DNA from 2 places in the Streptomyces sp. E-08 genome. Region 2 is predicted to be linked to the other one. Evidence: riboswitches for the same ligand, from Rfam matches in the RefSeq annotation. Region 2 holds a riboswitch; the other holds the start of a gene.
The links. A riboswitch is a leader RNA that binds a small molecule or an ion and turns the genes downstream of it on or off. The one in region 2 is predicted to bind S-adenosylmethionine.
Positions count from the first base shown of each region.

Region 1: another riboswitch for S-adenosylmethionine. It lies ahead of ACN9MM_RS38565 (IclR family transcriptional regulator); the one in region 2 lies ahead of thrC (threonine synthase).

Region 1 covers NZ_CP183971.1:8,421,859-8,426,401, forward strand. The annotation lists gene ACN9MM_RS38555 (oxygenase MpaB family protein) at 1-516, shown strand, start outside; gene ACN9MM_RS38560 (class I SAM-dependent DNA methyltransferase) at 557-1,327, opposite strand; gene ACN9MM_RS38565 (IclR family transcriptional regulator) at 1,386-2,108, opposite strand; SAM riboswitch class I at 2,297-2,438, opposite strand; gene ACN9MM_RS38570 (hypothetical protein) at 2,824-3,480, shown strand; gene ACN9MM_RS38575 (hypothetical protein) at 3,828-4,466, shown strand.
Region 2 covers NZ_CP183971.1:4,708,736-4,713,278, reverse strand. The annotation lists gene ACN9MM_RS21765 (cold-shock protein) at 136-339, opposite strand; gene ACN9MM_RS21760 (MoaD/ThiS family protein) at 728-1,006, opposite strand; gene thrC (threonine synthase) at 1,045-2,352, opposite strand; SAM riboswitch class I at 2,346-2,492, opposite strand; gene ACN9MM_RS21750 (glucosyl-3-phosphoglycerate synthase) at 2,642-3,610, shown strand; gene ACN9MM_RS21745 (DUF11 domain-containing protein) at 3,649-4,543, shown strand, end outside.

The DNA of each region.
Region 1 (4,543 bases), 3.7 Mb from region 2:
CACGCGAGGGTGACCGGGCGCACGGCGGGCGGAGTGCCCTACCGTGCTTCCGATCCGTCGTTGTTGTCCTGGGTGCACATGGCCGAGACGTACTGCTTCCTGGAGGCTCATCGACGCTACGGCCTGCATCCGCTGACCGGCGGGCAACAGGACGCGTACGTCGAGGACATGGCGTCGGTCGCCGTGCGGCTGGGCGTCACCGACCCGCCGGAGACCCGTGCCGGTCTCGTCGCAGCTCTCGGCAGCCGGCGCCGCGAGCTGGAGGCGACGGACGAGTCGTCGGCGACGGCCCGGTACCTGCTGGTGTCACCGCCTCTGCCGTGGCCGGCCCGCCTGCCCTACCTCCTGCTGGCGGCAGCCGCCGTGGACCTCTTGCCGTCGTGGGCCCAGGACCTTGTGCCGGTGCCCCGTCGGATCCGGTTCCTCCGCCGTTTCGCGCGACCCGGCGGTCTGGCGGTCACGGCGGCGATCCGCTGGGTGACGCCGCCGCTTCCCTCCGCAGATACCGATCGATGACCGGTACGTACCCTGACGTGCGGCCGTGCCTCGGGAGCCCTCAGGCGGGCTTGCGCCACACGGAGATGTGCTTCGGGGAGTCCTGGACGAAAGGTGTTCCGTCCCAGTCCGCGACGCGACGCTCCAGCTCCAGTCCGGCGATCCGTGCCATCAGGTCGAGCTCCGCCGGCCATGCGTACCGGTGCCGGGAACTGTCCCGGCGGTAGCGGCCGCCTGCGTTGTCGTTCGTACAGCTGTCGCTCGTGTGGCCGTCGCTCGTGAAATGGTGCGAGACGAGGATCTGCTCGACGAGGTCGAAGGTGTCGAAGCCGAGGTGTCGCTCGGAGACGTCGAACGGCACCGCGACCTGGCCCGGCGGCAGCAACCGCAGGGGCGGTACGCCCAGTTCGATGACGAACCGGCCTCCGGGTGCCAGGTGACGCGCGGCGTTGCGGAAGCACTCGACCTGCTCGTCCTGCGTGAGCAGGTTCGTGATGGTGTTGTAGACGAGATAGACCAGGGAGAATTCCCCGGGGACGACGGTCACGGCCATGTCCCCGATGGTCACCGGCAGGGCGTCGGCGTCGACCTTGCGCCGGAGAACGGCCGCCATGTGCTCGGAGAGTTCGATGCCCGTCACCGGCACGCCACGTTCCCGGAGCGGGACGCCCACGCGTCCGGTTCCGATGGCGAACTCCAGTGCCTGGCCGTCTCCGGCGAGGTCGGCGAGGAAGGCGAGAGTCGGTCCGAGGACGGCGGCCGAGGACATCTCGGTCTCCTCGGCGTCGTAGCGGTCGGCGGTCGCGCGGGTCCACAGCTCACTGCTTGTCACGGCCGGCCACTCTGCCCGGCGCGGGGCGTCGCTGTCGACCGATATGCGCTCACCAGGGTCATGCGTGGGAGACGACTTCGGTGAGGCGGTCGGCCGCGGCGACGGCGGCCTTCGCGAGCCGGGCGCCGGGCTGTCGGGTGAGGCGCTGGATCGGGCCGGTGACCGTGACGGCGGCCACGACGCGGTCGGACGGGCCGCGGACCGGCGCCGAGACGGAGGCCATTCCGGGCTCGCGCTCACCGATCGACTGGGCCCAGCCCCGGCGCCGTACGCCACTGAGGGCGGTGGCCGTGAAGCGAGCACCTTGCAGGCCCTGGTAGAAGCGCTCGGGTTCCTCCCAGGCCAGCAGGACCTGGGCGGCGGAGCCGACCTTCATGGGGAGCGTGGACCCCACCGGCACGATGTCGCGCAGGCCGGACGTCCGCTCGGCTGCGGCGACGCAGACGCGCATCTCGCCCTGGCGGCGGTAGAGCTGCGCACTCTCGCCAGTGGCGTCCCGAAGGGAGGTGAGGACCGGACCGGCTGCGGTCAGCAGGCAGTCCTCGTCCGCGGCAGCCGAGAGCTCGGCAAGGCGAGGGCCGAGGACGAAGCGGCCCTGTACGTCCCTGGCGACCAGACGGTGGCGCTCGAGTGCGATGGCGAGCCGATGGGCCGTGGGCCGTGACAGACCGGTGGACGAGACCAGTCCCGCCAGAGTGGCCGGGCCTGCCGCCAGCGCACCGAGGATCACCGCGGCCTTGTCGAGGACGCCCACACCACTAGAAATATCCGAAATGTCCATGAAAAGGGGTACTCCAGTCTCGGTCGCGCGCGAAGACTCGCGGCGATCTCACGCAGGGAAGGTGGGAATGCTCAGCGGGGAAGAGCCGAAAAGGTCGGCCGATATGCCGCGGCGATCACGAGATGGGTACGCGGAATGCCCGGGACAGGCAGAGCCAGGGCGAAGGACAGCACAGAGAGCACCGTGTCTCCTCATCTTTTCCCACGCCACGTTGGCGCAGGCCGGAGTTGGCACTGATCCCTACGGCGCGGCGCGAACATGGAGCGCCGAGTCGATCGGGGAGTTGCCGGGGCTTCGTAGGGCCGGTCCCTCCACCCCTCTGGATGATTCGCGGAGAACCATACAAGACTCCCGCGGCCACCTGCCACCGGCCTCCTCTTCAGGCGAGCGGCGGGTCAGGCGGGCGGTGCGCGACACCACCCCCGGGTGCCCAAGAGGAGTCAGTGGGGGTGACAGTGCCGGACCGTCGGCGCCGGGATCCCGCCTCCGGCTCCCTCGGTGTCAAGTCCGAGTCGGGTCAACTCATCTGACGTTCCGTCAGGAGTGGCGAGAATCTTGCCTGGACACCCCTACCGGCCGGTTCTACTCTCAAGTCACTTTGCGCGGTTCCCCCACGCACCACACGTACGCACCCCGCTCGACAGCACCCCGCGCACCGCACCATGCGACGACCCGCACCTCCTCGCACCCCACCGTCGATCACCGAGGAGAACTCATGTCCAAGCTGCTCGTCTCCCTCACCGGCCTCGCCGCCGCCGGAGCCCTCGCCTTCGGGGCCAACGGCACGCAGGCCGCCTCCACCACCGTCTTACCTGCCGGCCACTCCTTCGCCGCCAAGCTCACCGGCAAGGCCACCTTCGTCGCCGGGTCGACCACGATGACCTGCACCGTCTCCGCCTCCGTACCGACGAGCGGAGCCAACAACGCCGTCCCCGCAGCCCCCGGCAACCACAACGCCGCGGGCCCCGTCTCCGTCCCCGTCAACCCGCCCAGCTTCAGCGGCTGCAGCACCAGCATCTTCGGCGTGAACGTGACCATCACGAGCAACGCCACCAACGGCCCCTGGACGCTCTCCCTCCAGAACGGCGCCCCCGCCACCGGCGGCTTCACCATCCCCAAGGGCGGCGTCGTCCTCAAGACCAGCGGCCTCGCCAGCTGCACCATCACCGCGTCGCCGGCCGGACCCACCGCCGTCAACGGAAGCTGGGCCAACGGCACCCCGTCCCAGCTGGCGATCGCCAACGCCCCCGTCCCCGCGACCGCCACGGGTGGCTTCCTCTGCCCGACCGGCAACCAGTCCGCGACCTTCAGCGCCACGTACCAGCTCAGCGACACCACGGACCCGTCCCAGCAGATCACGGTGACCGGCTGAGCCGCCGACCGCCCGACCAGAGGGCCGCCTGACCGCCTGACCGGTCGGCCGCCCCGGCGGACCCTGCGCGTCCCGGCCCGGATCACGCGGCAGGGCGCCGACGGCGAGTGACCGTCGCAGCGAACCGGCCTCCGCAGCGGCCCGCCCACCGGCAGACCGGAGGGCGGGCCGTCGGCGGATCCCGGCCCGCACGGGCGGTCGCCGTCCCGCCTCCCCTACCACGACGACTCGCCCCAACCATGGCCTGTATGGCGCACCGAGCTTTTCCTCCCGGGTGACTCCAGTGGCGCGCGTTCCGCGACCACGGGTGTCTGGACGAAGGAAGCGCAGGCAGGAAGTGGGAGAGCATGGAGCGGAAGCACAAGCGCCTCGCGACGCGGTGGGCCGCCGGGGTGGCGGGAGCGGTGTTCGCGATCCTGACGGCCACGGCGATCGTCCTGGTACGGGTCGCCCTGCCGAGCGGCGTCGACGGCGCCGGAGCGACCGTGGACGCGGGGCAGCGGAGCGCCGTGCGGACGGCGCTGGAACTGATCCCCTTCGCAGGCATCGCGTTCCTGTGGTTCATGGGCGCCCTGCGCGAGCAGGGAGGCGACCGTGAGGACAAGTTCGTCTCCACGGTCTTCCTCGGCAGCGGTCTGGTCTTCGTCGCCACGCTCTACGGCGCCGCGGCGGCGGCCTGGAGCACGATCGATGAGGGCGCGCAGGGCTCTTCCTTCGGCCGCGACGTCGCCTACGCCCTGCTGACCACCTACGCCATGCGGATGGCAGCGGTGTTCGTCATCACGACCTCGACCATCGGCCACCGGATCGGCATCCTCCCGCGCCCACTGACCGTCGTCGGCTACCTGGCGGGCCTGACGCTGCTCGTGGTGGGAGCGAGTGTTCCCTGGTCGGAGCTGGTCTTCCCGGCCTGGGTGCTGGTACTCAGCCTGAACATCCTGTGGGGCCGGCACCCCGCCGCGTCGCGGCCCGCCACCTCGACCTGATCGGGCCGGACCGCGCACCGCACGTCCCGCTCACCCGATGGCCTCGCTCACCAGATCACCCCGCTCATCCGATGGCC
Region 2 (4,543 bases):
GACCCATGCGAGTGCAAGCGACTCTCGTGGATCGGGCACCTCGCGGACGAGGTTCGGGAACGCACGAGGGGTCCGCATCCCCTCAGGGATGCGGACCCCTCGACGGCGTTGCGTCGGTGGCCGATCGCGCCGCGCTCAGACGGCGAGCTTGACCATGTCCGCCTGCGGACCCTTCTGGCCCTGCGAGATCTCGAACTCGACCCGCTGGCCCTCTTCGAGGCTGCGGTAGCCATCCATCTGGATCGCGCTGTAGTGGACGAAAACATCCGCACCACCGTCTACCGCGATGAAGCCGTAGCCCTTCTCCGCGTTGAACCACTTGACGGTGCCCTGAGCCATGCCTAACTCCCCTATTACTGGCCCTTGCGCGGGACCCGCACCTCGCGGACCCGGGTCAGACCCTGCGCCGGAACGCGTCGACCGCCGCTGAATGTATCTGCCCAACTGCCCTCTGCAACAGGTCATTCGACCGAGAATTCTGGGCGTCCCGGAAAGGGGAATTGGGGATAATCCCCGGAATTACGGGGCAAGTCGGGCCCGGCAAAGCGCGCAGAACGTACACAACGCGCAGGCACTTTGGCTGCTTCTTGTCGTGCGGGGACGCATTCTCATATGCGGCCGGCATGAGCAGCGGAGGGGACTTCCCCAACTCTACCTCGCTCAACCATGCAGAATTGCCCCCTCCGCTTATCGCGCGGAAGGGGCAATTCGTACCGACGGGTAAGGCTCAGCAGCCTCCGGCGACGGCCGGGATGATCGAGACGCCCGCGCCGGCCGGGGTGGCCGTCTCCAGGCCCTGCTCGAAGCGCACGTCGTCGTCGTTGACGTAGACGTTGACGAAGCGGCGCAGCTTGCCCTGGTCGTCCAGGACGCGGGCGGCGATGCCCGTGTGGTTCTTCTCCAGGTCCGCGATGACCTCGGCGAGGGTCGCGCCCTCGGCCTGGACCTCGGACTGCCCGCCCGTGTAGGTGCGGAGGATGGTGGGGATGCGGACGTTCACGGCCATGTCTTCGGAACCTTTCGGTGGGCCAGGAGGGGACGGACTCAGACGGCCAGGCCGGCGTCGCGGAACGCCTCCAGGCTCGGGCGGATGGTGACGGTCGCCTGAGAGGTGTCGGCCACCGCGTCCAGGGTCTTGAGTCCGTCGCCGGTGTTGAGGACGACGGTGGTGAGGTCCGGGTCGATGAGACCGGCCTCGACGAGCTTCTTGGTGACGCCGACGGTCACGCCGCCCGCGGTCTCCGCGAAGATGCCCTCGGTGCGGGCGAGGATCTTGATGGCCTCGACGACCTGCTCGTCGTTCACGTCCTCCACGGCGCCGCCGGTGCGGCGGGCGATGTCGAGGACGTACGGGCCGTCGGCCGGGTTGCCGATCGCGAGCGACTTGGCGATCGTGTTCGGCTTCTGCGGGCGGACGACGTCGTGACCGGCCTTGAAGGCGGCGGAGACCGGGGAGCAGCCCTCGGCCTGGGCGCCGAAGATCTTGTACGGCTTGTCCTCGACGAGGCCCAGCTTGATGAGCTCCTGCAGGCCCTTGTCGATCTTGGTGAGCTGGGAGCCGGAGGCGATCGGGATGACGAGCTGGTCGGGGATGACCCAGCCGAGCTGCTCGCAGATCTCGTACGCGAGCGTCTTGGAGCCCTCGCCGTAGTACGGGCGGAGGTTGACGTTCACGAAGCCCCAGCCCTCGCCGAGCGGGTCGCCGATGAGCTCGGAGCAGAAGCGGTTGACGTCGTCGTAGTTGCCCTCGATGGCGACGAGGTCACCGCCGTAGACACCGGCCATGACGACCTTGCCCTGCTCCAGGTCGTGCGGGATGAACACGCAGGAGCGGAAGCCGGCGCGGGCGGCGGCGGCGCCGACGGCGCCGGCCAGGTTGCCGGTGGAGGAGCAGGAGAGGGTGGTGAAGCCGAAGGCGCGGGCGGCTTCGAGCGCCTGGGCGACGACCCGGTCCTTGAAGGAGTGGGTCGGGTTGCCGGAGTCGTCCTTGACGAAGAGCTTGCCGGGGGCGACGCCGATCGCGGCGGCGAGGTTGTCGGCCCGGACGAGCTTGGTCCAGCCGGGGTTCAGGTTCGGCTTCTCGGCGACGTCGGCGGGGACGGGCAGCAGCGGGGCGTAGCGCCAGATGTTGGCGGGGCCGGCCTCGATCTGCTTGCGCAGCGCCTCGGGGTCACCGGTGGGGAGGTCGTACGCGACTTCGAGCGGTCCGAAGCAGAGTTCGCAGGCGAAGATCGGGCCGAGCGGGAAGACTTCACCGCATTCGCGACAGGAAAGCCCGGACGCGGGACCGAGGTCGACGTTGGTGGGTGCGACGGTCTGAACAGCCATGGAGGCGAGGCCCTTTCTCCTCATCTTTCCCATGACGAATTTTTCGCCATGAGACGGATTTGGCACCTTCCCTAGTCGGGGACCTCGCTGGAGGACGAGACGAACCGACTGGAGGGTTGCCGGGGCTTCAACGGGCCGTTTCCCTCTGCCCCTCTGGATGAGCGGTATTCGATTGTGAAGCGCGGTGGACTTTCGTTCCTGCGCTCCGACGCGGGCGGCACCCCGACGTGCATCGGGCATCCGCGTTGTTCAAGACTGTAACCGAAGGCCCGGAACCCTGGACCGGCCGTCCGAACCGCGAGATGGAGATCACGTGCTGGAAGAGGTGGAGCGCTGGCTGGACCGGCGGTCCTGGTCCGTGGCGGACCGGCCGCTGGAGCGGATCCTCGCCGCCAAGCGGAACACGAGGGTCAGCGTCGTCCTGCCCGCGCTGAACGAGGAGGCGACGGTCGGGGACATCGTCTCCGTGATCCGGCGCGAGCTGATGACCGAGGCGGTGCCGCTCGTCGACGAGCTGGTGGTGATCGACTCGGGCTCCACGGACCGTACGGCGGAGGTGGCGGCGGCGGCCGGCGCGCGGGTGGTCGCGCGGGACGCGATACTCCCCCGCATACCGGCGGTCCCCGGCAAGGGCGAGGTGCTCTGGCGGTCACTGATGGTGACGAGCGGGGACGTCGTGTGCTTCGTGGACGCGGACCTGCGGGACTTCTCGGCGGACTTCGTGACGGGGATCGTGGGCCCGCTGCTCACCGACCCGGACGTGGACTTCGTGAAGGCGATGTACGACCGCCCCTTCGGGGCCGAACCCGACGGGCTCGCCTCCGGCAGGACCCCTGCCCAGGGCGGCCGGGTCACCGAACTGGTGGCCCGCCCGCTCCTCAACCTGCACTGGCCGCAGCTGGCGGGCTTCGTGCAGCCGCTGGGCGGCGAGTACGCGGCGCGGCGCTCGCTGCTCGAACGGCTGCCGTTCCCGGTCGGTTACGGAGTGGAGCTGGGGCTGCTCGTGGACGCCCTGCACACGGTGGGCCTGGACGCGCTCGCCCAGGTGGACGTGGGCGTGCGCAAGCACCGGCACCAGGACGGTCTCGCGCTGGGCCGGATGGCGGCGGCGATCTACCGGACGGCGCAGCTGCGGCTGTCGCGGGGGCACCTGGTCCGGCCGAGGCTGACGCAGTTCGAGCGGGGCGAGAAGGGCTTCGAGCCGCGGACGTACGCGGTGGACACCGAGGAGCGGCCGCCGATGGCCGAGATCACGGAGTACGCGCAGCGCCGCGTGGCGTGACGCCCCATGATGATCCGTTTTGCATAAATTGCCCTTTTATGCGCTTCAGACAACATCACCTGGGCAGGGTGCTCGCGGCCATCGGGCTCACGGCGGGCTCGCTCGCGGCCGCGGTGGCCGCCCCGGCCGCCGCGGACGTGATCGAGCCCTTCGGCAAGCGGTACGACGCGTCGCTGTACGGCGACTTCACCACGATCGGCAACACGGTCATGGGCTGCCCGGACGCCCCGGCGGACCTGGCGGCGCGCTGCGCGACGGCGGCGTCGGGCCAGGGCTCGGACGACAACAACACCTTCGTGATGCGGCGGATCGACGCGGCGGGCACCGGGAACGCCGGCTTCGGCTCCAGCACCGGCCACGTGAGGATCCCGGCGGGCGCCGAGGTGGCGTACGCGCGCCTCTTCTGGGGCGGCAACGACGGCACGTACAGGGGCCCGGGCGGCGCCCTGCTGAAGCGCTGCGACCTCTCCGGCGCGGACGTCGGGCGGTCCCCCGGCGACCCGACGACGACGGCCCCGGTGATCAGGGTCGGGGCCGGGGCGGCGGCCCCGGTCTCGATCGACAGCATGGTCGCCGACCCGGCCGACACCGGCGGCCCGCACTACTACACGGGCGAGTCCGACGTGACGGCCGCCTTCGCGGGCGTCTCGGGGACGGACGCGCGGGTGGCGGTCGGCAACCTGTGGGCGCCGAGCGGCAAGGGCTGCGTGGCGGGCTGGTCCCTCACGGTCGTCCACAGGTTCCCGGGCCCCGACCCGGTGAAGGCCCCCGAGCGGCGCAGCGTCCACGTCTACGGCGGCCACGTCCTCCAGCGCTCCACGTCCCCCGCGACCACGATCACCGTGGACGGCTTCCGCCGGGGCCCCGGCACGGTACGCGCGAGCGTGACCGCGTTCGAGGGCGACCGGAACACGCCGGGCGACACGTTCCGCG